Regions from separate parts of the Paenarthrobacter sp. NCHU4564 genome, predicted to be linked through region 2. Evidence: predicted binding sites of a transcription regulator. Region 2 holds the regulator's gene; each other region holds the start of a gene.

Region 1 (7,799 bases), on a different contig from region 2:
CGGCAAGAGGGCACGGTCACCTTCGGCATGTTCAACAGTGGCCAGTACGTGCTCTCCGGGCTGATACCGGCATTCCGGGCGATGTATCCCAACATCAACATCCGAGTCATCGGTTCGAATTCAGCCCAGGTTGTAGAGCTGGTCCGCTCTGGTCGGTTGGAAGCCGGGGTTGTGGCCCTGCCCATTGACGCCCGGGGACTGACCATCAGCGACGTACTTTGGTCCTGCGAAGCCGCCTACTTCCATACCAAACCAGCATTGGAGGGGCCCGTGACGATCGACGGGCTGCTGCAGCGCCCACTCGTCCTTCCCGACTCAGGGTGGGCCGAAAACGACCCCACACGTCGTCAGTTGAGCGAACGTGCCCAGACACTGGGAATAGCCTTCAATCCCGACATCGAAGTCGAAACCGGCTCAGCTGCCCTGGCCGTCGCCGCCGCCGGAACGGCAGCAGCTGTCGCCTCAGTGCCGGTGGCACAAGCTCTCGGATACACGGAGAAGCTGAACTGGGTAAGCCTCGAACCACCGCTGATCGAAACTTTCGCCATCATCACCCGGGACCCGACAAGCCTCTCCCCCGGAACCCAAGCACTCATCAAGCTCACAGAAGAACACATGCGCATGTTGCATAAGGAGTACCTTCCGGCATAGTCGGAGCCTGCGCCCACCTGCACTGAACTTGGAGACGTGGCTCAGGAATCGCATTGCGGGTCACCCACCAAAGCGAACGGATAGGCGCTATACAGCTCGGCGACTGCTTCGCACCGAGAAATGACGCGCCCCTACGAGCTTTACAGGCCGGACCACAGCCAAGGTCCCTTGTGATCTTGGTCCTTTAGGCTTGGGCGTATGGGCGAGTCCATTCCGCGGGCACTGCAACCTCCGGTTGCTGTTGCCTTGGCCAAACTCATCAAGAGTTTCCCTGGCCCCGGGGCGTTGCCGGGCGGGCTGTGGGCCGAGCCCAAGTGGGACGGGTACAGGACAGTTGCCTTGGTGCAGGCGGACGGGGTGACGCTGTGGTCACGGCAGGGCAAGGAACTGACGAAGGTCCTGCCGGATCTGGCCTCAGCCCTCCAGGAGCAAGTGCCGCCCGGTGTTGTGCTCGATGGTGAGGCGGTTATCTGGAATGGGGACCGGCTGGATTTTGAGGCGTTGCAGCGCCGCATGGTCACCTCCCGGGCGGTGCTGCCGGGCCTGGTCCGTGAGCTGCCGGCCGCGTATGCGGCCTTCGACTTGCTGGCCGTTGCCGGGCAGGACATCCGGTCGGTGCCGTTCACGGGGCGGCGGCGGCTGCTCGAGGAACTGGGCCGGGAATGGACCGCGCCGTTGAACCTCTCCCCCGCCACCACCGACATGGAGCTGGCGAAGACCTGGTTGAAGGATCTGCCCGCAACAGGGGTTGAAGGGCTGGTATTCAAGGGCGGTTCCCAACCATACGACGGCTCGCGGTCTTGGTTGAAGTTGAAGACCAAAAGCACTTTTGATGCGGTCTGCGCAGCCGTCATCGGCCCGGTGACGCAGCCGCAGGCGATCATCGCCGGCTTGCCGGTCGATGGGACACTGCGGATCGTGGGCCGGTCCACGGTTCTTTCCACCCGGGCAGGGCGTGAGCTGGGCCGGCATCTGCGCCCGGGACAGCCAGGTCACCCGTGGCCGGAAGAAACCAGCGAGTCCTCGCTGAACAGATTCAGTAAAGACAAGGGCCCGGTCCACCTGACCCTGGTGGAACCGATCGTGGTCGAGGTCGCCGCCGACGTCGCATGGTCCGGGAAGTCTTTCCGCCACCCGCTTTCCCTGCTCCGGCTTCGTCCGGAACTGGACCCGGCCGACGTCGAACTTCCGCCGCATCTCCACAACCGCTAACGCCTCATTCTCGCGGTGGACGGGTTGTGCCCACTGGGGTCAGGTGGAGCCCTCCGCACAGCTCAAAGCTGTCCCCATTGGTGTGCAACCCGTCTACGCCGCCCCTGGTGCGGCTTATCTTGTCGGCCCTGTGGAGTACAGTTATTTTTCGAACAAAGTTTCGAATAAAGGTGTGTTGTGGGCGTGATAGTTGGCCCCCGTGTGATAAATGCGGGACTCTCTGCGGTGACGGTGCTGGTGGCACCGATAGCGGTGGCCGCCGGCTATCCCTCGCCCGCGCAGGACTACTTCGACGGCCGGATCGACCTCAACGCCCACCTGGTCAAGGACGTGACCAGCACGTTCATCGTCCGGGTGACCGGCCAATCCATGGAGCAGGCCGGGATCAGCGACGGCGACGAGCTCGTGGTGAACCGGGCCCTGGAACCGAAGGACGGGTCGGTCGTCGTTGCCGTCCTGGACGGGGAACTGACGATCAAACGGCTGAGGATCACAGCCACAGGGGTGGTCCTGCAGGCCGACAACCCGCGTTTCCCGGATATTAGGGTTCCGGCCTTGTCGGATCTGACGATCTGGGGCGTGGCCACGAGGTGCCTGCATCATGTCTAAGCCCGCGGTGATGCGCCGGATGCAGGAGATCGCGCACGTGGACGTGAACTGCTTCTACGCCTCGGCCGAACGCGCCTTCAACCCGGCCCTGGAGGGAAAGCCGCTCATTGTGCTCTCCAACAATGACGGCTGCGCGGTCACCCGGTCTCCGGAAGCCAAACGCCTGGGCATTGCCATGGGCGAGCCATGGTTCAAGCTCCGGCCCCGGGCGAAGGAATGGGGTCTGGTGGCCCTCTCAAGCAACTACGAACTCTACGGCGACATCAGCGCCCGGGTGATGGAGCTGCTGGGCCGCTACTCGGCCTGGTTGGAGGTCTACTCCATCGACGAGGCCTTCCTCGGGGTCAAGGGCGAACCGGACGAGCTGCTGGCGCTGGGCAGGGAAATAAGGGCCGCGTGCCGGCGGAACGTCGGCGTGCCGGTCTGCGTCGGTATCGCACCGACGAAGACGCTGGCGAAGCTGTGCAACAAGTGGGCGAAGAACAACCCCGCCTTCGGCGGGGTGTGCCGGTGGGAATCAGTCCCGGCAGCCCAGCGCGAAGCGCTGCTGTCCCGGCTGTCGGTGATTGAAATCTGGGGTGTGGCCACAAGGTTGACCACGCGGCTGAACGCGATGGGAATCTTCACCATCGCCGACCTTACCCGGGCCAACCCGGTCGCGATCCGGGACAAGTTCTCCATCGTCACGATGCGCACCGTCCTGGAACTCCAAGGCACCCCTTGCATCCCGATGGAAGAGGAACGAATAGGCCGGGACCAGCTGATCTTCTCCCGCTCGTTCTCGACACCGATCACGACGACGGCGGGGTTGCGGCAGGTCATGAGCGTATACGCGCAAATGGCCAGTGCCCGCCTGGCCAAACACGACCTCCAAGCGAAGGTGTTGACCGCGTTCGCGGCGACCTCGCACTTCAACCCGAACGAAAAATCCTTCCCCTCGGTCTGCCTGGCGCTGCCGATGCCCACAGCGGACCCGGTGATCCTGACCAAAGCCGCCCACGCCCTGCTCCCCCAAGTGTTCGAGGGCGTGAAGTACGTCCGGGCCGGGATCATGGTCACCGACCTGCGCCCGTCCGGAAACCAGAAACCCTTGGAGCTGTTCGAGAACCCGCACGAAGAACGCGGCATCGGGATCCTGCTCGAAGACGTAACCAAACGGTACGGCCGCGGATCCATCGGCCTGGGCCATGCCGGGATCAAAGGCGGCCCGGACTGGACCATGAAACGCGACATGCTCTCCCCCAGGTACACCACCCACTGGGACGAACTCCCCCTCGTCAAAGCCGCCTGACCGGCGCCAAAGCAAGAAAGGAGAGTCCACCCATGACTCTTGCCCCCGAAAAACCACAAACCCGCCAGAACGTCGCAGTCCGGTTCAGCCCCAACGGGACACCCTTGGCGATCCGGCACGACGGCCGGATCTGGATGGTCGACCCCGACGTACACACCGCGCACTGGTACACCCGGGACGCATGGTGGGAAACCCGCAACCGCGCCGCCGTCGGAACAGGCGATCTCGTCAGTGTCGAACACTGGCAGGTCCAGGCCGCGCTCCCGTCCGCCGGTGCGGAGCTGCGCACGTTCACGCTGCGGCGGGAACCCATGGCCACTCAGTGGCAGATCGAATCCATCAGCTAGTGGCAGCCAAGCTGTACCGCTCCCCCATCCCGGACCAGCTCTGGGACCGGACCCGTGACGAATTCGGCCTGCCCGGCCTGGAACAGGTCCGGGAACGCCTCTCGGCCGTTCACGAGAACCCAGAACCTGCCATGCGGCAGCTGGTCCGTGTCTTCATCGACGACGAAGGGACCTTCTGTCCTGGGTATCAGTTCCGGGCCGACCTGTCCCTGAACCCTGTCGTGACGGGCCTGTTCGAACGGGCGTTGGAGTTGCGGATCCCCCACAACTACTTCGCGCTGTGGATGATGGTCCCCTCCCCCACCCTGGGCGGGCGCCGCCCGGTGGACCTGCGGAACATCTCGGACCCTGCCCCGCTGCGGGCGGCGTTGGGCCGGGTCCGCGCGGACCTGGCGGCCTAGGCTATGGGTGTGAAAGTGACCCTGACCGTAGAAGCCGGCAACGGCGAACTGAGCCAAGTCGAAGCCGAAGGACCGACGTACGAGGAAGCCAAAGCAGCAGCCGAAGCACTGATCCCGGAAGGCTCCAAGGCCATCGCCATCCGCACGAGCTAGCAGCCGTGCGGCGCCTGGCCGTGGCTAGTGTTTGGTGTCCTTGGCGGGTGACTCGTTCTTGGATCCCGAGTCGCTGTCGATGAATGTTCCATTTTTGTTCTGGATGCGGACTTCGCCGTGCCCGCGCCCCGTGTTTTCAACGATTTCTTTGGCCCGCTTCTCAGCGGCCTTTTTCGTGGGTTCGTGAGCAGAGACCCGTTTGGCGTCTTCTTTCTTGACGTCCCAACCACCGCGGTCGTTGTTGGGAACTACGTACCGGTCGTTGTCATTGCCTTTGGTCATTTCGATCCTCTCCTACGGTACGAACTGATTTGCGTCAGCCTAACGGCCAATGGACGCACTGCCCCTTGGTACGTGCCCGTTTGTTGGCAATCGTGACGGGAAAAGTGAAAGTTTTTTGGAGGCGGCGCCATCACACACCATTTCCAGGCTTGAGGCCGTCGTTGCGTGCACGGTGGAGGGCTGCGGAGCTAGTACCCGCTGCCACTGCCGCCGTCGCTGGGCGATGCATTACGGTATGTGCCGTTCTTCCTGTAGACCCTGCCCCGCTGGGACTGGAAACTTCCCCTGTGCGCAGGCAATCTTTCCTTCCTCACAGGACGGAAGATCCTCCAGACCACGAGAATGCTCACTGCTGCCGGCACTGCCAGGACGGCACCCACGACAATAAGAGTCTCCATCAGCGAACGATCTTCCCAATCGGACGGTCCTGCTCCAAGCCGTGTCCGCGGGCGGGATGATTCACTCGGCCGGCTCGATCAGTTCGGGGCCGTTGTTGCGGACACTGTTGACGCGGGTGCTGACAATCCGGGGCGTGAGTGTTGGTTCGGGCAGCGAGTCCAGCAGGTGTTGGACGTCGGCTTTGTCGGTCAGGTCCGGGTCGAGCCATTCGGCGAACCGGTCTTTCGGGATGATGACCGGGGACCGGTCATGGACATGCCCCAAGGCGTCCTGCGTAGTAGTCGTGAGTACGGTGCAGGACAGGAGCCACCGTTCGGGGTCGTCCTCTGGCAGGTCGGGGTCGGGCCAGAATTCGTAGAGGCCGGCGAACCCCAGCAGCGACTCATTTGGAGAGTAGAGGTAGTTCGGGATCTTCTTCCCGTCCTCGGTTTTCTGCCATTCGTAGTATCCCTCGGCCGGGACGATGGCCCTGCGCTTGACCGCAGCGGACCGGAACGACGGTTTTTCCAGGATTGATTCGCTCCGGGCGTTGATGAGCTTCGAGCCGATCTTGGCATCCCTTGCCCAGGACGGGATCAGTCCCCACCGGGCGATGAGCAGGCGCCGGTCAATGGTGCCTTCGTCCAGGCGTTCGGCCACGATCGGGACGTTCTGTGTCGGGGCGACGTTCCAGCTGGGCCCCGGCGGGCTGCCTTCGACTTCCTTTGCGTCGAAGTGGCTCAGGAGATCACTCGTTGCTTTGGACATCACGTATCTGCCGCACATGTGCCTATTCTTCCCACAAAACCACCGCCCGAAACCACCGTTCAGTCCAGGGCGTCCGCTATTTATCGGCCCAGCGTTCGTGTGCGGATTGGCGGCTGATCCCTGCGGCACGGCCAATGTCTGCCCAGGAAGCCCCGGCAGCTTTGGCGGCCGCGACGGTTTTATCCAGGCGGTGCAATGCCTGCCGGTGTTCTCTGGCGGCCGCTTCAACACCCAGGAGCGCTTCGGACGGTGCGATGTGGATCATCCATTCGTCCTGAACGGCATCCTCCACAGGTCCGGAAACATAAGCTGCGTCTCCTAAAGGGCAATACTCTTTGCGGGAGCTGACGTCGGCCTCTGCGGGAGTGAGCACTCTCTGCCACAGCTCTCCCTGCCACCCGCAGGTGCAGGCACCGCGCCAACTCATGATCAGGTCGTCCGGAACAATTTCCTGATCCGGAGCAACAAAATCTCCCGCTACCTTGTACCGTCCGGTGATCCCGTGGACAAGCATCCCGTCCGCGGTTGAACCTGAAGCGAGGCGGCCATCGGGTGCGACCGCGGCGACCCAGCCCTCGTGTTGGTAGTCGTTGGAGGTCCAGCCCATAGCCTTGCGCCTTCCTGTCAGGGTTCCCTGACACACAGTCTGCATGGGAGCAGTGACATGTACCAGAAGACTTGGTGCAGTCTGGGATTCCTGGCGGAGCAGGGATTGTGGGCGTCACGTGCTTGGTGTCCATTCCGGGGATTCGCTCCATCCCGGGACTTTGGTATCGAGTTCCTGGATCCGGTCGGGGTGCCGTCCGTGCCGGGCGTGCTTTCGGTAGGCAGAGATCCACGCCGCCAGGGCACGTTCGGTCTCGTCCCCGGAGGCGTAATGCGGCGGGCGTTTGGCCTTCGTCATCCAGCGAATGAGTTCGTCCCGGCGTTGCCGCCACAAGCGTTCGCTGTTGTAGGCGTGGCCGTCCGCCCAGCCTGGAATCTTCTTCTCGAGGATCTCTGCTGCTTTGGGTTCGAGTCTTCCCTGGCGGTGAAGGAGGCGGATCCTTGCCAGGGCACGGTACAGCTCGGCCTCTTCACTGCCGGGGACTCCTGCGACTGTAGGAAGAACACCGTGGGCGCGGTCGTAGGCCACGATCAGCTTGGCTGCTGCGACTGGCCCGGAGGGTAGTGGGTTGGATCCTGCTGGCACACACCGACGATACAGCTACGCCGCAACGATCTGAGGTCGCGTCCGGTAAGGAGCGCATCCAAAATTATGCGCAGCAAGAGGAAATTAACCTCTCCCTCGCCCAATCATGCAATTCAGCTCTGCCAGGACCTTGGCTTCGCTTCCGGTGTTTCGAAGCAAAATCTGGAATTGATGGAATCTTGATCCTTTCAAGTGACTAAATCTGAGCAAAGAGCTAAATCATGGGCCCACGCGGGCGTCGTTACTCGAGCGGCCCGGTCCGTCTAGATCCTTGGAGGTAATCATGGCCTCAATCCGCTCACGTCGGCTTGGCCGTATCCAGCCAATCCACCGCCGAGGGGATAGGAGCCTTTCGACATGGGGCTGGACTGTGCCGCTCCCCTTATTAGTGCTGGCAGTGGCTGGCTGCAGCGGTGCGTCCGGCGCATCGGCGATCCAGACGTCGGCTGTAACATCCAGCGCTTCTGGTGAGCCCAGAATCCAACAGGCATACCACTCGTGTCAGCTGGACCGCA
Region 2 (7,799 bases):
GGAACTCGAAGACGTCACCGAAGTCGAATACCGCCAACTCCGCCTGGAACGGGTGGTGCTCGCCGGTCTCTGGACCGAAGGAACGCTGGCCGATGCGGAGAACTCGCTCCGTGAGCTCGCGGCCCTGGCGGAGACGGCCGGGTCCGAGGTCCTGGACGGGCTTGTCCAGCGGCGCATGAAGCCGGATCCCGGTACGTTCCTTGGTTCCGGCAAGGCGCAGGAGCTCAAGGACATTGTTGCCGCCACCGGCGCTGACACCGTGGTGGTGGACACTGAGTTGTCCCCGTCCCAGCGCCGTGGCCTTGAGGACATCGTCAAAGTCAAGGTCGTGGACCGAACCACCCTGATCCTTGATATCTTCGCCCAGCATGCCAAGAGCCGCGAGGGCAAGGCCCAAGTGGAACTGGCACAGCTGGAATACCTGCTTCCGCGGCTTCGCGGCTGGGGTGAGTCGATGTCCAGGCAGGCCGGTGGCCAGGTGGGCGGCGCCGGCGCCGGCATGGGTTCACGTGGTCCGGGTGAAACCAAGATCGAACTCGACCGCCGCCGCATCCGTACGCGGATGGCCAAGTTGCGTCGGGAGATCGCCGCGATGAAGCCTGCGCGCGAGACCAAGCGGGCCAACCGCCGTCGTCATGCCATTCCGTCCGTTGCGATTGCCGGCTACACCAATGCCGGTAAGTCGTCCCTGCTGAACCGGCTGACTGACGCGGGAGTCCTGGTGGAGAACGCCCTGTTCGCTACCCTTGACCCCACGGTCCGCAGGGCGCAGACGCCCGACGGAATCGGCTACACGCTGGCCGATACTGTGGGCTTCGTCCGGTCGCTGCCTACCCAGTTGGTGGAGGCATTCCGCTCCACGCTGGAGGAAGTTGCCGATGCTGACCTGATCCTCCATGTGGTGGACGCTTCCCATCCGGACCCGGAAGGGCAGATCGCTGCTGTCCGGGCGGTGTTCACGGAAGTCGACGCCCGCAAGGTGCCGGAGATCATTGTCCTTAACAAGGTGGATGTCGCCGATCCCTTCGTCGTGGAGCGTCTGAAGCAGAAAGAGCCCCGTCATGCCGTGGTGTCCACCCGCACAGGGCAGGGCATCGCGGAACTGCTGGAAACGATCAGCCAGGCCATCCCGCGGCCCGGTGTCCGGCTGGACGTGCTCATTCCCTACAACCGCGGCGAGCTGATCAGCAAGCTCCACTCTTCGGACGCGGAAATCCTGAGCCTTGAGCACCAGGAAGACGGCACGCGCGTGGTGGCCATGGTCCGTGAAGGGCTGGCCGCTGAACTGGAGTCATTCGTCACCAATGGTTGAAAAGGTGGCGGCGGACGTCGTCGAGTCGCCGGGGGAGAAGTTCACCCTCGGGTTGCTGGAAAAGGCTGTTGCCGGGATGGGCGGCCAAAGCCGTACCGGGCAACATGAAATGGCCAAGCACGTGACCCGTGCCATCGAGTCCGGGGAACATCTGTTGGTGCAGGCGGGGACGGGTACGGGTAAGTCACTGGCGTACCTGATTCCGTTGATCGCGCATTCCATGGACAGCAACAAACCCACGCTCGTGTCCACCGCCACCCTGGCCCTGCAGACACAGATTGTTGGCCGGGATCTTCCCCGGCTCCTGGAGACCATTGGCCCTGCCCTGGACCGTCCCGTGAACGTGGCGCTGGTCAAGGGCAGGGCCAACTACGTCTGCCTCCAGAAACTCGAGGGTGGTTTTCCCAGCGAGGAACCGTCCGAAGGCCAGCTCTTTTCGCTGGGCGAGGACACCAGTGTCCCGCACTTCGCGGCGTCTGTGGGTGGGCCGTCGTCGCAGTTGGGCAAGGAAGTGGTGCGCCTGAGGGAGTGGGCGGAGACCACGTCCACCGGTGACAGGGACGAATTGATGCCGGGCGTCACGGACCGGGCCTGGAGGCAGGTGTCCGTCACGTCCATGGAGTGCCTGGGAGCGCAGAAATGCCCCCTGGCAGAAGAATGCTTCAGCGAACAGGCCAGGGCCAGGGCTGCAGAAGCCGACGTCGTGGTAACCAACCATGCGATGCTTGCTGTCAGCGCTTTTGAAGGGCTTGCTGTCCTTCCCGAGTACGACGTCGTGGTGGTGGATGAAGCCCATGAGCTCCAGGACCGCGTGACCGGTGCTGTGTCGGGCCAATTGTCGGTGGCCATGGTGCACGCCGCAGCATCCAGTGCCCGGAAGCACACGGCGATTACCGTGGATGCCCTCAACGCCGCGGCCGATAGGCTGGACCTGGCAATTGCAGGAGTTCCCAACGGCTTGCTGCCGAACGGCCTGAACGATGAACAACTGGACTGCATCGACCAGTTGCGTGATGCTGCGCGTGCCGCGCTCTCGGACTTCAAGCCGGATTCGTCGGGCCAGAACGCGGTCGACGGCGGCAGGCAGCTCGCGCGGTCACGGCTTCTTCTCATCCTGGAACTGTCAGAGCGGCTGCTCGCTGCGAAGGAAAACCGCGAAGTCGTCTGGTTCTCCAGGAACAGTACATTCGATCCGCAGCAGGGTTACTCCCAACCGGATGAAACCGCCCCCGCCCTGATCAACATCGCTCCCCTCAGTGTGGCAGGAAGGCTCAGGGAAGGGCTTTTCGCAGGCCACACCGTGGTGCTTACCTCCGCCACCTTGGCCATCGGATCCGCATTTGAGCCGGCTGCCGGGGGACTGGGACTTGTGGGCGACGGGGCGCCAAGCTGGACAGGCCTGGATGTCGGATCGCCTTTCGACTATCCAAAGCAGGGTGTGCTCTACGTCGCGCAGCACCTGCCCAAGCCCGGGCGCGGAACCTCCCCGGAAGCGCTCGATGAGCTGGAAGACCTGATCCGGGCATCCGGCGGCGGAGCACTGTGCCTGTTCTCTTCACGGCGGGCGGCAGAGGAAGCAGCTGACGCCATGCGCCTGCGACTCGATGACACCATTCTCTGCCAGGGTGAATCCACAATGGCCGCGCTGGTGAAGCAGTTCGCCGACGAACCGGATACCTGCCTTTTTGGGACCATGTCCCTGTGGCAAGGGGTAGACGTGCCCGGCGGCTCGTGCCGGCTCGTGGTCATTGACCGGATACCTTTCCCCCGTCCGGACGATCCTCTGATGACGGCAAGGTCGCGGGCTGTGGCACAGTCCGGCGGCAATGGCTTCATGGCCGTCTCGGCCACGCATGCCGCGGTTCGTTTGGCGCAGGGCGCCGGTCGGCTGATCCGTTCCACAGGGGACAAGGGGGTCGTCGCGGTCCTGGACCCGCGGCTTTCCACGGAACGCTATGGGGCGTTCCTGCGTGCTGCCCTCCCGCCGTTCTGGGCGACGACGGACAGCAAGGTGGTCCAGGGCGTTCTGCGCAGGCTTAGTGCCTCCACGGGCTGACGCTCCAGGAGCGGGAACAGCCTTGAAGCCACAGCGGGCGCAGCGCCGAAGCTAGAGCGAGCGGAGAACTGAAACGACCTTGCCCATGATGGTGGCCTGGTCACCAAGGATGGGTTCGTACTGGGTGTTTTGCGGCAGCAGCCATGTGTGGCCGTCGCGTTGCCTGAAGGTCTTCACGGTAGCTTCGTCGTCCAGCAGCGCCGCCACGATGTCTCCGTTGACGGCGTCGTTCTGGCGCCGCACCACTACCCAGTCGCCGTCGCAGATCGCGGCATCGATCATGGAGTCGCCGGCGACCTTGAGCATGAACAGCTCGCCGTGGCCTACCAGCTGCCGGGGAAGTGCGAGGACGTCCTCTACGGTCTGGTCAGCGAGGATCGGACCGCCGGCAGCAATCCGGCCCACCAACGGAACCATGGCGGTGTCGCTCGCGCTGGCGAGTTCCGTGACGGCCAGCCCGCCGGTGGTGCGGAGGGTTGCGGGTGCTTCCACGCCCGGAATCGCGGCGCCACTGTCAAGCGTCAGGGGCATCAGGACTTCCATTGCCCTTGGACGCTTGGGGTCCCGGCGAAGGTACCCGAGTTTCTCCAGCTGGGACAGTTGGTGCGTGACGCTGGACAGGCTTGCCAGGCCGACAGTGTCGCCGATCTCACGCATGCTGGGCGGGTACCCGTTGTCATTGACTGACCGCTGGATGGTTTCCAGGATCTTCTTCTGACGGACGGTCAGGCTTTTGGGACTTTTCTGGGGCTGTTGGCTCCGCAGGGGTGCCCCGCCGCCGTTGGCCTTGGATGCCATGTACGCCATTGCCCTTCCGCTCCGCCCGGCCTCCACAAGGAGGTGTCCGGGGATGGGGGTCCGAAAAATGTCAGACCCTCCTGTTCCACTGGAACAGTGCTTGTTCCTTCAGTCAAACGTAGGTCAGGCGCATGCGTTTATCAAACATTTGTTCTAGCGAGTCTCGACATCGTTCGTTGATAAGTGCTAAAAATGTCATAGCAAGGTTCGAATATGTGTTCTATAAATCCTTGGCTCGCATGGAATGTCCGGACGCTGCGTTCGAACATCGGTTCGGGCCGGGGGGACACAAGAATTGGCAGCCTGTCCGGTTTCCGGCCCAGGCAATCGCTTAGAAGGGCTCAGCTCATGTCCGCAGTCACCGCGTTCAGTGATTTCCGCAGTACCCCCGTTCCGGCCCGTATCCGGCTGACCCGGCGCGGCAGGATTGTCTTCTTCGGAATCCCGGCCATGCTGTTGGCAGCAGCCCTCCTGAGCCTGGCCGGTTTCATTACCTCTCCGGCCAAGGCATCGGATTCCCCATCCCAGCTCCAGCCGCCCGTGGCTGTCTCCGTGACAGTCCAGCCCGGCCAATCGCTCTGGGGTATTGCCGGGGCCGCCGCCCCGGACCGCGATCCGCGGGATGTCATCGCCGAGATCATCCAGCTCAACGACCTCCCGGGCGGACGCATCCAGCCGGGCCAGCAGCTCTTCGTTCCCGCCGGCTGAGGTGCTTCCAGCTGTCACAGTTACCGGCGGGTCGCCGCGGCCCCTTAAACTGTGGTGGTGAGTGACCAGCTTGAGCGACTTGACCGCCTTCCCCTCCGGACCAACCTGCGTGGACTGAGCCCCTACGGCGCACCGCAGCTTGACGTCCCCGTCCTGCTCAACGTCAACGAGAACACCCATGGCGTCCCGGCCGACGTGCAGGCAGCCATCACCGAGGCCGTCGCCGCGGCTGCGACCAGCCTCAACCGATACCCGGACCGTGAGTTCACCGAGCTTCGGGTAGCCTTGGCGGAGTACCTCGGGCACGGCCTGTCTGCTGACAACATCTGGGCGGCCAACGGATCCAATGAGGTCCTTCAGCAGATCCTGCAGGCTTTCGGCGGCCCGGGACGCAAAGCACTGAGCTTCCCGCCCACCTATTCCATGTACCCCCTCCTGGCCAGCGGCACGGACACCGAGTACATCAGCGGTATCCGGGGAGAGAACTATGGGCTGGATGCCGCTTCTGCGGCCCGCCAGGTGCTCGAGACCGAAGCCAACATCGTGTTCCTGTGTTCCCCGAACAATCCCACGGGCACCGGCCTTGGCCTGGATGTCGTGGAGGCGGTATACGAGGCCGGTGAGGCCAGCCAGGCAATCGTGATCGTGGACGAGGCCTATCACGAGTTCGCCCACGACAACACGCCCAGTGCACTGACGCTCCTGCCTGGCCGGGAGCGCCTCATTGTCTCCAGGACCATGAGCAAGGCTTTCGCCCTGGCCGGTGCCCGCATCGGCTACATGGCAGCCGCTCCCGAGGTAACGGATGCCATTCGACTGGTACGCCTGCCGTACCACCTTTCGGCTGTCACCCAGGCCACGGCCTTGGCCGCTCTGCACCACCGGGAAGCCCTCATGGCTGATGTGGAGGACATCAAAGTCCAGCGCGACCGGATTGTCACGGAACTGCTTCGCCTGGGCTTGAAGCCGGCCGCGTCGGACTCCAACTATGTCTTCTTCGGCGGCCTGGAAAACCCGCTTGCCATCTGGCAGGGCTTGCTGGATGCCGGTGTGCTCATTCGTGATGTCGGCATCCCGGGGCACCTGCGCGTCACGGCGGGAACCGAGAAGGAAACCACAGCCTTCCTGGAAGCGCTGGAAGCACTGCTGGCCTGAGCCGGCCCGCCGGCCAACTAAACTTGTTACCAGAACCCACCCGAAACTTGTTGTAGAAGGACATCCCAATGAGCGAAACCGGCGCTACGCCGTCCGCTGCCCGCACTGCACGCATGGAGCGCACCACCAGTGAGTCCTCCGTCCTGGTCGAAATCAACCTGGATGGCTCGGGTGTCTCGGACATCAGCACCTCGGTTCCCTTCTATGACCACATGCTCACGGCTCTGTGCAAGCATTCGCTGATCGACATGACCGTCAAGGCAACAGGGGACACCCATATCGACGCGCACCACACGGTGGAGGACGTCGCCATCACGTTCGGTGAAGTGCTTCGCACTGCGCTGGGCAACAAGGCCGGCATTCGCAGGTTCGGTGAGGCGACTGTGCCCTTGGACGAGGCCTTGGCCCACGCAGTGGTGGATGTGTCCGGCCGTCCCTACCTGGTTCACGGAGGTGAGCCCGCAGGCCAGGAGTACCACTTGATCGGTGGACACTTCACGGGTTCCCTGACCCGGCACGTTTTTGAAGCCATTACCCTGCACGCCGGCATCTGCCTGCACATGAACGTCCTTGCCGGCCGGGACCCGCACCACATCGTGGAGGCACAGTTCAAGGCCTTCGCCAGGGCGCTCCGGGCGGCTGTCGAGTCCGATCCGCGCGTCGAAGGCATTCCATCCACCAAGGGGGCATTGTGAGCGGCCAGATCCTGAAGGACGGGGCGGTAACGGACGCTTCCGCCGCCGTGAGGCCGGCGTCGCCGGAAGGCAAGCCGACCGTGACGGTGCTGGACTACGGTTCCGGCAATGTCAGGTCAGCCGTACGCGCCCTGGAACGGGCAGGCGCCGAGGTCATCCTCAGCGCCAAGCCTGAAGATGTGTTGAACGCGGACGGACTCCTGGTTCCCGGCGTGGGCGCCTTTGAGACGGTCATGCGGGAGCTCAAGGCAGTAGACGGGATCCGGATGATCGGCCGCAGGGTGGCCGGTGGACGTCCTGTCCTGGCGATCTGCGTGGGCCTGCAGGTGCTCTTCGAAGCCGGTGTGGAACACGGCACCGAATCGGAAGGCATGGCAGAGTGGCCTGGCAAGGTCGAGTTGTTGCCCGCGCCCGTGGTGCCGCACATGGGGTGGAACACCGTGGATGTCCCGGAAGGCTCCAAGCTCTTTGCCGGCGTGGAGAATGAACGCTTCTACTTCGTCCACTCCTACGGCGTCCAGGACTGGAACTTCGACGTCGTCCAGCCGCGGATGACTCCGCCCCAGGTGACGTGGTCCGAGCACGGTGCACGTTTTATCGCTGCGGTGGAAAACGGCCCGCTCTGCGCAACGCAGTTCCACCCGGAAAAATCCGGCGATGCCGGGGCGCGCCTGCTGCGGAACTGGGTCGATAGTCTGCGCAGGCCCGGCTCCGATGCCGCCACGGTTCCCGCGGGCGGCGCTGCCTGACATGTGGTCCATTGTGTTGATGGGTCTTGCAGGCCTTTTGGTGGGCGGCGGAATTTCCTTCCACCAGCAGAAGAAGCCGTTGTGGGTATCCCTCTCCTTCTATGTGCTGGCGGCCATGTCGCTGCTGGCTGCCTATCTCCTCACCCTGCCAGGCAAGTAACCGGCCCGGCGTCCCAACGACTCCTAGGACACACATGACCACGTCGCAGCAAAACGTCTTGGAACTCCTGCCCGCCGTCGATATCGTCGATGGCCAGGCAGTCCGGCTCCTCCAGGGCGAGGCCGGATCGGAAACCAGCTACGGCACGCCGCTTGACGCAGCGCTT
Region 3 (7,799 bases), on a different contig from region 2:
CGCCGGTGAAGTTCGGGTCGAGCGGGGCGGGGTGCTGGTCGCGCTTGTGGATGTAGCGTCCGGCGGCGTTGGCCTGCCAGATTTCCACGAGCTGCCCGGCAACCGGGCGGCCGTCACCGTCGAGGACCCGGCCGGAGACGATGATGCGTTCACCCTGCGGCTCGCCGTTGTGCTGGATGGTCAGGTCCGACTCCAGCGCGTGCACGTCCTGGTGGCCGAACGCCGGCGAGTACAGCTCGATGGTCTCCGGATCTGCGTGGTGCAGGTTCTTGGTGGGGTGGCGCAGGATGGAACTGCGGTACGGCGCGTAGTCCAGGCGCGGCATGGTTTCCGGTGCCTTGCCGTTCTTCAGTGCCTCGGCATAGCGGTCGCCGATCGCCTTGATCTCGGCACTGAGGTCCGCCTGCGTTTCCACCTTCTTGGACTCATGCGCGGCGTGTGGCTCAGCTGGCGGCACCAGTTCCTCCGATTCGAGGGCTTGTGCGGTGTTGTCTTGCGGCACAGCCGGCTCCTTTCTATGGATTCTTTGTCGGGTCCGGGCAGCTACGCCCGGTGGAGTGAGTCGTATTGGACGGCGTGGCGAACTGGGGCGTTCGGGGCTCCGTAGCCGTTGTAGTTGCCGCGGCGCTCCACCATTTCAAAGAACACGCTGCCAACCGTGGCGGTGTAGAAGTGGAGGAATTCGCCGTTGGCGTCCCGGTCATACAGGAGGTTGAGTTCCTGGAGCGTGTCCAGGAATCCGGATTCAAGATCGAACCGCGCATCCAGGTCCTCGTAGTAGTTGGCCGGAATCTGCAGGAACTCAAGGCCGCGGTCCCGCGCCGACCGGGCTGTTGCCACGAGGTCGTCGACGGCGAAGGCGATGTGTTCCTGATACGTTTTGCGTGCCTTTTCGGCCTGCTGCGCAGGGGCGAGGTTCAGCACCAGCCGCACCGCACCATTGCTGGTCTCCATGACCTGCGAGCGGACCAGGCCGCTGGGACTGGGCACCTCGGCGAACGGTTGCGGTTCCAGGGCGAGGGCGCTGGTGTAGAAGAGGACGGCTTCGTCGAAGTGCTGCCATGGCTGGGCCAGGTTCACGTGATCAATCACGGCGCTTTGCCGTGCACGCGGGTGCTCCAGCCCCTCGCCGAACTCCTGCGTCCATGCTGCTGTTCCGTCCGGGTTGCCCTGGCACAGGAAGATCTCGGTGGAGTCCGGAGCAGAGATGCCCTGGAACACCTCCTCGTCCGCCTGAACCTTGCGGGCGACCACTGGTGCCTTGAGTTGCTGGGCGCGAGCGGAGGCAATGACCGGAGAGTCGACGTCGAACCCCAATGCGGCAATAGCCGGTTCCGTATGGGAGGCCGCCTGCTCGTTGATGATGACCCGGGCCTGGCCCATGGTCCACAACTGCACGTCCTTGGTCCGGTGCCGGCCTTCGAACTCGAAGCCGAGCTGGCCCAGGAGCTTCTCCAGCTGCGCAGTGTCGTCAGCCTTGACCTCGGCGAAGTTGAACCCGGCGGGCTCGTTCACCTTGGGCAGGGTGGCCAGTTCCATGGGATAACGACGGCGGGAGTTCTGTTGGGCTCCTGCCGAGCCGGACGCCGGGCTGCTGGCCAGCCACTTGGCGCTCTGTTCTTCCAGCCAGATGAGCGAACGCATGGCATCCACGGCTGTCCGCTCCACGTCCGATTGGCGGAACACATCATTGAAGACCTCCAAGGAAACCGGGCCCGTGTAGCCTGCGCGGACCACATGTCCCATGAACTTGGCGAGCTCGAACTGGCCCTCCCCGGGGAAAACCCGGTAGTGGCGGCTCCAGGACAGCACGTCCATGCTCAGCTTGGGGGCGTCGGCTACCTGAACGAAGAAGATCTTCTCCGCGTTGATATCCTCGATCGGCGCCGTGTCCCAGTCGCGGGAGAGGATGTGGAACGAGTCCAGGCACGTGCCCAGGTTGGGGTGGTCCACCATCTCCACCAGGCGGTAGGCGTGCTCGTAGTCGTTGACGTACTTGCCCCAGGCCAAGGCTTCGTAGGCGACCTTGACGCCGTGGTCGCCCGCCAGTCCGGCGAGTTCGCTGAGCTGTTCTGCCCGCAATTGGTCATCGTCAATGGTCGCTGTGGCCACGTTGGAGCAGACCAGGATGGTGTCCATGCCCAGGCGGGCCATGAGCTTGAACTTGGCTTCCGCGCGCTTGAGGTTGGCTTTCAGCAGGTCCGGTGTGACGCCGTCGAAATCGCGGAACGGCTGGTACAGATCAAGGCCGAGACCCAGGTCCGCCGCCATCTTGCGAACGTCTTCCGGGCTGAGCGAGGAGGTGACGAGGTCCTGCTCGAAGATCTCGATGCCGTCGAACCCGGCGATGGCGCAGGCCTGCATCTTCTCCTTGAGCGTCCCGGACAGGCAGACCGTGGCGATTCCCGTGCGCATCAGTGGGCCGCCTTCACGAGTGCGGATTCTTCGGCGGCGATGAGGTCCAGGAAGTGTTCACGCATGCGGTCGCGGTCAGCGTCCCTGCCAGTGAAGATCTTGAACGCGTCCGCCGCCTGACCAACTGCCATGCGACCGCCGTCGAGCACGTCACAACCCTTGGCGCGCGCCTCGCGGACCAGTTGAGTTTCAATGGGGCGGTAGACGATGTCCGCCACCCAGTGCCGCGGTTCCAGGAGGTCGATGTCCAGGGGCAGGCCGGGGTGGGCGGCCATCCCAACGGGGGTGCAGTGCACCAGGCCGTCGGCGAGGGCCATAATCTGGCTCAGCTCAGAGGTGCTGCGCGGGGTGATGCTTGCGGCCGGGAAAAGTTCGCCGAGTTCGGCAGCGCGTTCGGCGGCACGGCTTGCGTCCATGTCCACAAGGTCAAGGTGCTTGGCGCCGGCCTTGAGCAGGGCATAGGCGACGGCGGATCCGGCACCTCCGGCACCCAGTTGGATTACATGGTCGAGCTTGGCCTTCGGGAGTCCATTGCTGAGTGCCGCGCCGAAGCCGGAGAAGTCCGTGTTGTGGCCGACGAACCGGCCGTCCTGGATCAGGACCGTATTTACGGCACCCAGGCGAGCGGCGTCGTCGGAAATTTCGTCAAGGTGCCCCAGCACCAACTGCTTGCACGGATGAGTGATGTTGAGGCCGTTGAAGCCCATCCGCTGGGCTGCTGTCAGGAGATCCCCGACGGCGGTGGCCGGCAGCGCGAGCTCCAGCAGGTCGATGGGGCGGTACAGCAAGCGAAGGCCCTGCACATCGGCCTCGCGTTCATGCATGGGCGGAGTCAGCGAGGGCATCACGCCTTCGCCAATCAGGCCCACCAGAACGGATTCGGCTCGGTTGCTCATCCTCAAGCTCCTTTTACTTTCACGGCCTGCCCGAAGCGTTCAACGCTGTTCGGACCGAACGTATGATTCAGATTACTACAGTTGTTCATATTCCGCACGCTTGTTCTTATCGCGAACATCTTTCCCCTGCAGCTCCCCCTCGCCCCAACTAGGTCGCACTTAAGCGCGTTTAGCGCGGTCAAAACGCGCACTAATGCGACCCAGTTGGGTCAGCGCTGGGGCAGGCGGGCCGCGAGTTCGGCAGCGGCTTCCTGCAGGGTGGGCACATGGGCGATGAGTTCCTCCATGGTCAGGCGGAACACGGGAACAGCGGTGGCGATCGAAGCGAAGGCATGGCCCTGGGAATTGAGGACCGGGACAGCCACTGCCCGCATCCCTATCTCGTTTTCCTCATCCATCACTGCGTAGCCTTGGCGGCGGACCTGCTCGATCTCCTCGCGGAACTTGTCGCGGTCCGTGATGGAGTGCTCCGTCAAGGCCTCCAGCGGAAGCTCCTCCAGAAGACGCTTGCGTTCCACGTCCTCTTCGAAGGCAACGATCGCTTTGCCAACCGACGTCGTATGCAGGGCTCCGAGATGGCCCGGATCGCTGGTCACCCGGAAAGTCTTGGGGCCATCGACCTTGTTGACCGTCAGATGATGGTCGCCGTCGCGCACTGACAGGATGGTGGCCTCATGTGTTCGCTCGGTGACTCGCTGGAGCACGGGCAGTGCAGAAGCGGCAAAACCGTGATGGTTGGAAACCCGCTGCCCAAGTTGGAATACACGAAGGCCCAGGTGATAGCGGCGACCATCCGCCTCATAGTCCACAAACCCGTCGCGTGTCAGCGAGCCAAGCAGTCGGTAAGTGGTGCTGAACGGCAACCCCGCACTTCGCGCAAGGTCCGCGGCGCTGGCGCCCTTCGGTTCGTCGCCAAGCAAAACCAAAAGGCTCAGAGCCTTGCCCACCATGTCGGTCTTTGTGTCCTCTTTCACACTCATAAGGGAAATGCTCCCACATAGTGAGAGCTATTTCTAGATGGTGATTACTTCTCTTGACAAGTGACCGCACTCACAGCCACTATTGCTGTATTGCACAAGTAGCTCTCACCATGTGGTTACTGTCGGGATAAGCCAGCCGCACCTCGCTCGCGATCCCTCCTTGCTTTACCCGCGACATCGTTGTCACAGAAGGAACCTCCCATGAGCCAAACAATGCCGTCAGCGACGCCCGGCACTGAATCAACAACGGGTACACCCAAGAAAGCCGCACTCGCCAGCTTCCTGGGCAGCGCCGTTGAGTACTACGACTTCTTCATCTTCGGATCCGCCGCAGCGTTGATCTTCCCGCACGTCTTCTTCCCTGACGCTGACGCCAATGCAGCCATCATGTCCTTCGCGACCTTCGGCTTCGCCTACGTCGCACGTCCGGTCGGCGCCATCATCCTGGGTCACTTCGGTGACAGGATCGGCCGGCAAAAAGTCCTCATGTTTACCCTGGTCCTCATGGGTGCGGCCACCTTCGTGATCGGCTGCCTTCCCGACTTCAAGACCATCGGTTGGTGGGCTCCGGTCCTGCTGGTCCTGGCCCGTCTCTGCCAGGGCCTTTCCGCGGCCGGCGAGCAGGCCGGCGCTTCATCCATGACGCTGGAACACGCGCCGGACAACCGCCGCTCCTTCTTCACCTCCTGGACGCTGACAGGCACCCAGGGCGGCCAAATCCTGGCAGCACTGGTCTTCATCCCGGTGGTGGCACTGCCCGACGACATCAAGTACGGCATCGGCTGGCGCATCCCGTTCTGGTTGAGCGCCGTGGTGGTCATCGTTGCCTACTTCATCCGCCGCACACTGCATGAGCCGCCCGCCTTCGCAGAAGCCAAGAAGAACAACCAGATCGCCAAACTTCCCGTGGCCGACCTCCTGAGACTGCACTGGCGGGACGTTCTCCGCGTCATCTGCTGCGCCTTCATTGCCGCAGTCAGCACGGTCTTCGGCACCCTGGCCATCAAGTACGCCCAGGATGTGGCCCACGTCAGCAGCACGATCACCCTCTGGCTGGTAGTGGTGGCCAACATCGTGGCTCTGGGCACGCAGCCCCTGTTCGGCATGCTCGCCGACAAGATCGGCCGCAAGCCAGTCTTCATCTATGGCGCACTGGCCAGTGCCATCATGACCCCGGTCTTCCTCCTGACGCTGGAATCCGGCAACGTACCGCTCATGTTCCTGGTCTCCGTGGTGTTCTTCTCCTTCGGATACGCAGCAGCCAACGCCGTATGGCCGTCCTTCTACGGTGAAATGTTCAGCACCAAGGTCCGCTTCTCCGGCCTGGCCATCGGCACCCAGCTCGGCTTCCTCATGGCAGGTTTCGCTCCGGCGATCGTCACGGCCATGGGCGGCACCAAGCCCGGCGGATGGGTCCAGATCACCATCTTCAGCGGTGTCATCTGCGTGATCGCTGCCGTCTCCGCGCTGACTGCCCGTGAATCTGCCAAGGTCCCCACGGCCCAGCTGGGACTGCACAAGTAACACCCGCTGCGCCCTTCCCGGTTCCAGGGCGCGTCCATCGGTGACGACACGCGAAAATGCCCGGCATGTTCCCCGACATGCCGGGCATTCCCGCGTTTCCCACAGGAAAAACCATCTACCGCGGGTTCAGCACCACCGGTTTGAAGGCCCCGCGCCCGGTTCCGGAATACATGAGCAGTGTGCCGTCTCCGGCAACACCCACAACGGAAGGATCACCGGTACCCGTGAACCCGTTGCCGAGGGCGGCCATGCCGGAGAACATGTTCCAGCCGGAACCAAGGTACGAGCGCTGGAGGAACCCGCCCGAACCATTGCCCGGGTACAGCCACAACCCGCCATCGGCTGCGCGGCCCAGCAGGTCTTCACGTCCGTCGCCGTTGAAGTCCCCTGCCTGAAGCACCAGGTTGAACATGTTCCAGCCGGTTCCGATCTGTTTCCGCGCCAGGAACCCGCCCGAGCCATTGCCCGGGTAGACCCACAACACACCGTCGCCGGTCTGGCCCACGATGTCCGGCTTGCCATCACCCGTGAAGTCGCCGGGAGCCAGCAACTGCGTGAAGCCCTGCCAGCCTGTGCCGATCTGTTTCCGGGGCAGGAATCGCCCCGACCCGTCGGTCGGATAGAGCCACAGCGTTCCATCGGAGGCCCGGCCCACCAGGTCCGGGCGCCGATCGCCGTCGAAATCACCTGCCGACAGAACCGCGGTGAACATGTTCCACCCGCTCCCCACTTGGACCCGCGGCAGGAAGCCGCCCGAGCCGTTGCCCGGGTAGAGCCAGAGTGCGCCGTCAGTGCCGCGGGCCAGGATGTCGGCCACGCCGTCGCCGTCGAAGTCCCCGGCTTCCCATACCTGGCGGAACGCGCTCCATCCGGTACCGATGGCGAGCCGGTCGGCAAAGCCGGACCCGTCGCCGGGGTAGACGCGCATGTCCGCGCCGCTGGCGGTCAGAACATCGGCGGTTGCATCACCGGTCAGATCCTGCCCGCCAACAATGTCACCGGCCTGGTTCCAACCGCTCCCGACGGCGGCACGCGGCAGGAAGCCCCCCTTGCCATCGCCGGGGTAGACATAGAGGGTGCCATCGCCCGTGCGGGCGAGGAGCCCGGCCTTCCCGCCGCCGAAGCTGCCTGCAGGGGTAAGGCTGGTGAAGGCATCCCATCCCTGTCCAACCTGCTGCTGCGTCAGAAAGCCTCCTGCGCCGTTGCCCGGGTAGAGCCACAGCCGGCCGTCGGTGGTCGTGGCCATCAGGTCCGCGCGGCCGTCTCCACTGAAGTCGCCAACGGCCAGCAACCTCGTAAAGCCCTGCCATCCAACACCCACCTGGCTCCGGGCCAGGAATCCGCCCTTGCCGTTGCCGGGGTAGAGCCAGAGTGCGCCGTCACTGGTCCGGGCCAGAATGTCCGGGAAACCGTCACCGTTGAAATCAGAGGTGCCGATCACGGAATTAAAGATCCCCCAGCCGGAGCCAATCTGGACCGGGTTGGCCAGCCGGTTCCCGGGCAGGCCCGCGTACAGGAGCAGGGAGCCGTCGGTTTCGCGGGAGATGACATCGGCGAGTTTGTCGCCGTCGAAATCCCCGGCCGAGAAGCGCATGCGCGCCTTCAGCTTGGGGTCGGCGTTGATGGTGACCGTGGCGGACGTGGAGCTGACAGAGTTGATGGTCACCTGTGTGCCCGTGTACGTGGTGAAGGTCGAGCCCGCCTGCCAGGCATGGTTGGAGCTGTACCAGCCACTGAATGGCCGTGTGTCCGGCATGAGAATCAGGGAGGAGGCAATGGTGGCGCCGCCACGCTGGACAATTTTTACGCCGCGGTTTCCTTCCCGGCCTGCGCCGGAAAGGTAGCTGTCGTAGCCGACCGGTTGCCGCAGTTCAAGGTAGTAGACCTCTTTGCTGACGGGGTCCGTGAACTTGATGGCCCGCTGGGCTTCCGTGCCTCCCCACGGCTTGAGGGTATAGCTCTTGACACCCGTGGCCACACCGAC

The links. The regulator LexA, encoded in region 2, represses DNA repair genes until DNA is damaged. The targets are predictions, from matches to a motif close to TCGAACANNTGTTCGA.
Region 1: the regulator LexA is predicted to act here: its motif matches at 2,012-2,027, upstream of ACSVIE_RS14625 (LexA family protein).
Region 3: the regulator LexA is predicted to act here: its motif matches at 3,366-3,381, upstream of ACSVIE_RS04840 (shikimate dehydrogenase).

What each region holds. Positions count from the first base shown of each region.
Region 1 is NZ_JBQLIS010000014.1:30,306-38,104, forward strand. Features, by position in the region: gene ACSVIE_RS14615 (LysR family transcriptional regulator) at 1-651, shown strand, start outside; gene ACSVIE_RS14620 (ATP-dependent DNA ligase) at 850-1,863, shown strand; gene ACSVIE_RS14625 (LexA family protein) at 2,041-2,472, shown strand; gene ACSVIE_RS14630 (Y-family DNA polymerase) at 2,465-3,763, shown strand; gene ACSVIE_RS14635 (hypothetical protein) at 3,796-4,110, shown strand; gene ACSVIE_RS14640 (hypothetical protein) at 4,110-4,511, shown strand; gene ACSVIE_RS14645 (hypothetical protein) at 4,527-4,664, shown strand; gene ACSVIE_RS14650 (DUF2188 domain-containing protein) at 4,689-4,946, opposite strand; gene ACSVIE_RS14655 (hypothetical protein) at 5,135-5,344, opposite strand; gene ACSVIE_RS14660 (SOS response-associated peptidase) at 5,406-6,110, opposite strand; gene ACSVIE_RS14665 (hypothetical protein) at 6,169-6,699, opposite strand; gene ACSVIE_RS14670 (hypothetical protein) at 6,814-7,284, opposite strand; gene ACSVIE_RS14675 (hypothetical protein) at 7,568-7,799, shown strand, end outside.
Region 2 is NZ_JBQLIS010000012.1:39,616-47,414, reverse strand. Features, by position in the region: gene hflX (GTPase HflX) at 1-1,312, shown strand, start outside; gene ACSVIE_RS13330 (ATP-dependent DNA helicase) at 1,305-3,368, shown strand; gene lexA (transcriptional repressor LexA) at 3,420-4,166, opposite strand; gene ACSVIE_RS13320 (LysM peptidoglycan-binding domain-containing protein) at 4,515-4,874, shown strand; gene ACSVIE_RS13315 (histidinol-phosphate transaminase) at 4,932-6,029, shown strand; gene hisB (imidazoleglycerol-phosphate dehydratase HisB) at 6,098-6,724, shown strand; gene hisH (imidazole glycerol phosphate synthase subunit HisH) at 6,721-7,473, shown strand; gene ACSVIE_RS13300 (hypothetical protein) at 7,475-7,633, shown strand; gene priA (bifunctional 1-(5-phosphoribosyl)-5-((5-phosphoribosylamino)methylideneamino)imidazole-4-carboxamide isomerase/phosphoribosylanthranilate isomerase PriA) at 7,668-7,799, shown strand, end outside.
Region 3 is NZ_JBQLIS010000003.1:175,169-182,967, forward strand. Features, by position in the region: gene pcaH (protocatechuate 3,4-dioxygenase subunit beta) at 1-502, opposite strand, end outside; gene ACSVIE_RS04835 (bifunctional sugar phosphate isomerase/epimerase/4-hydroxyphenylpyruvate dioxygenase family protein) at 544-2,415, opposite strand; gene ACSVIE_RS04840 (shikimate dehydrogenase) at 2,415-3,311, opposite strand; gene ACSVIE_RS04845 (IclR family transcriptional regulator) at 3,521-4,291, opposite strand; gene ACSVIE_RS04850 (MFS transporter) at 4,493-5,815, shown strand; gene ACSVIE_RS04855 (FG-GAP-like repeat-containing protein) at 5,931-7,799, opposite strand, start outside.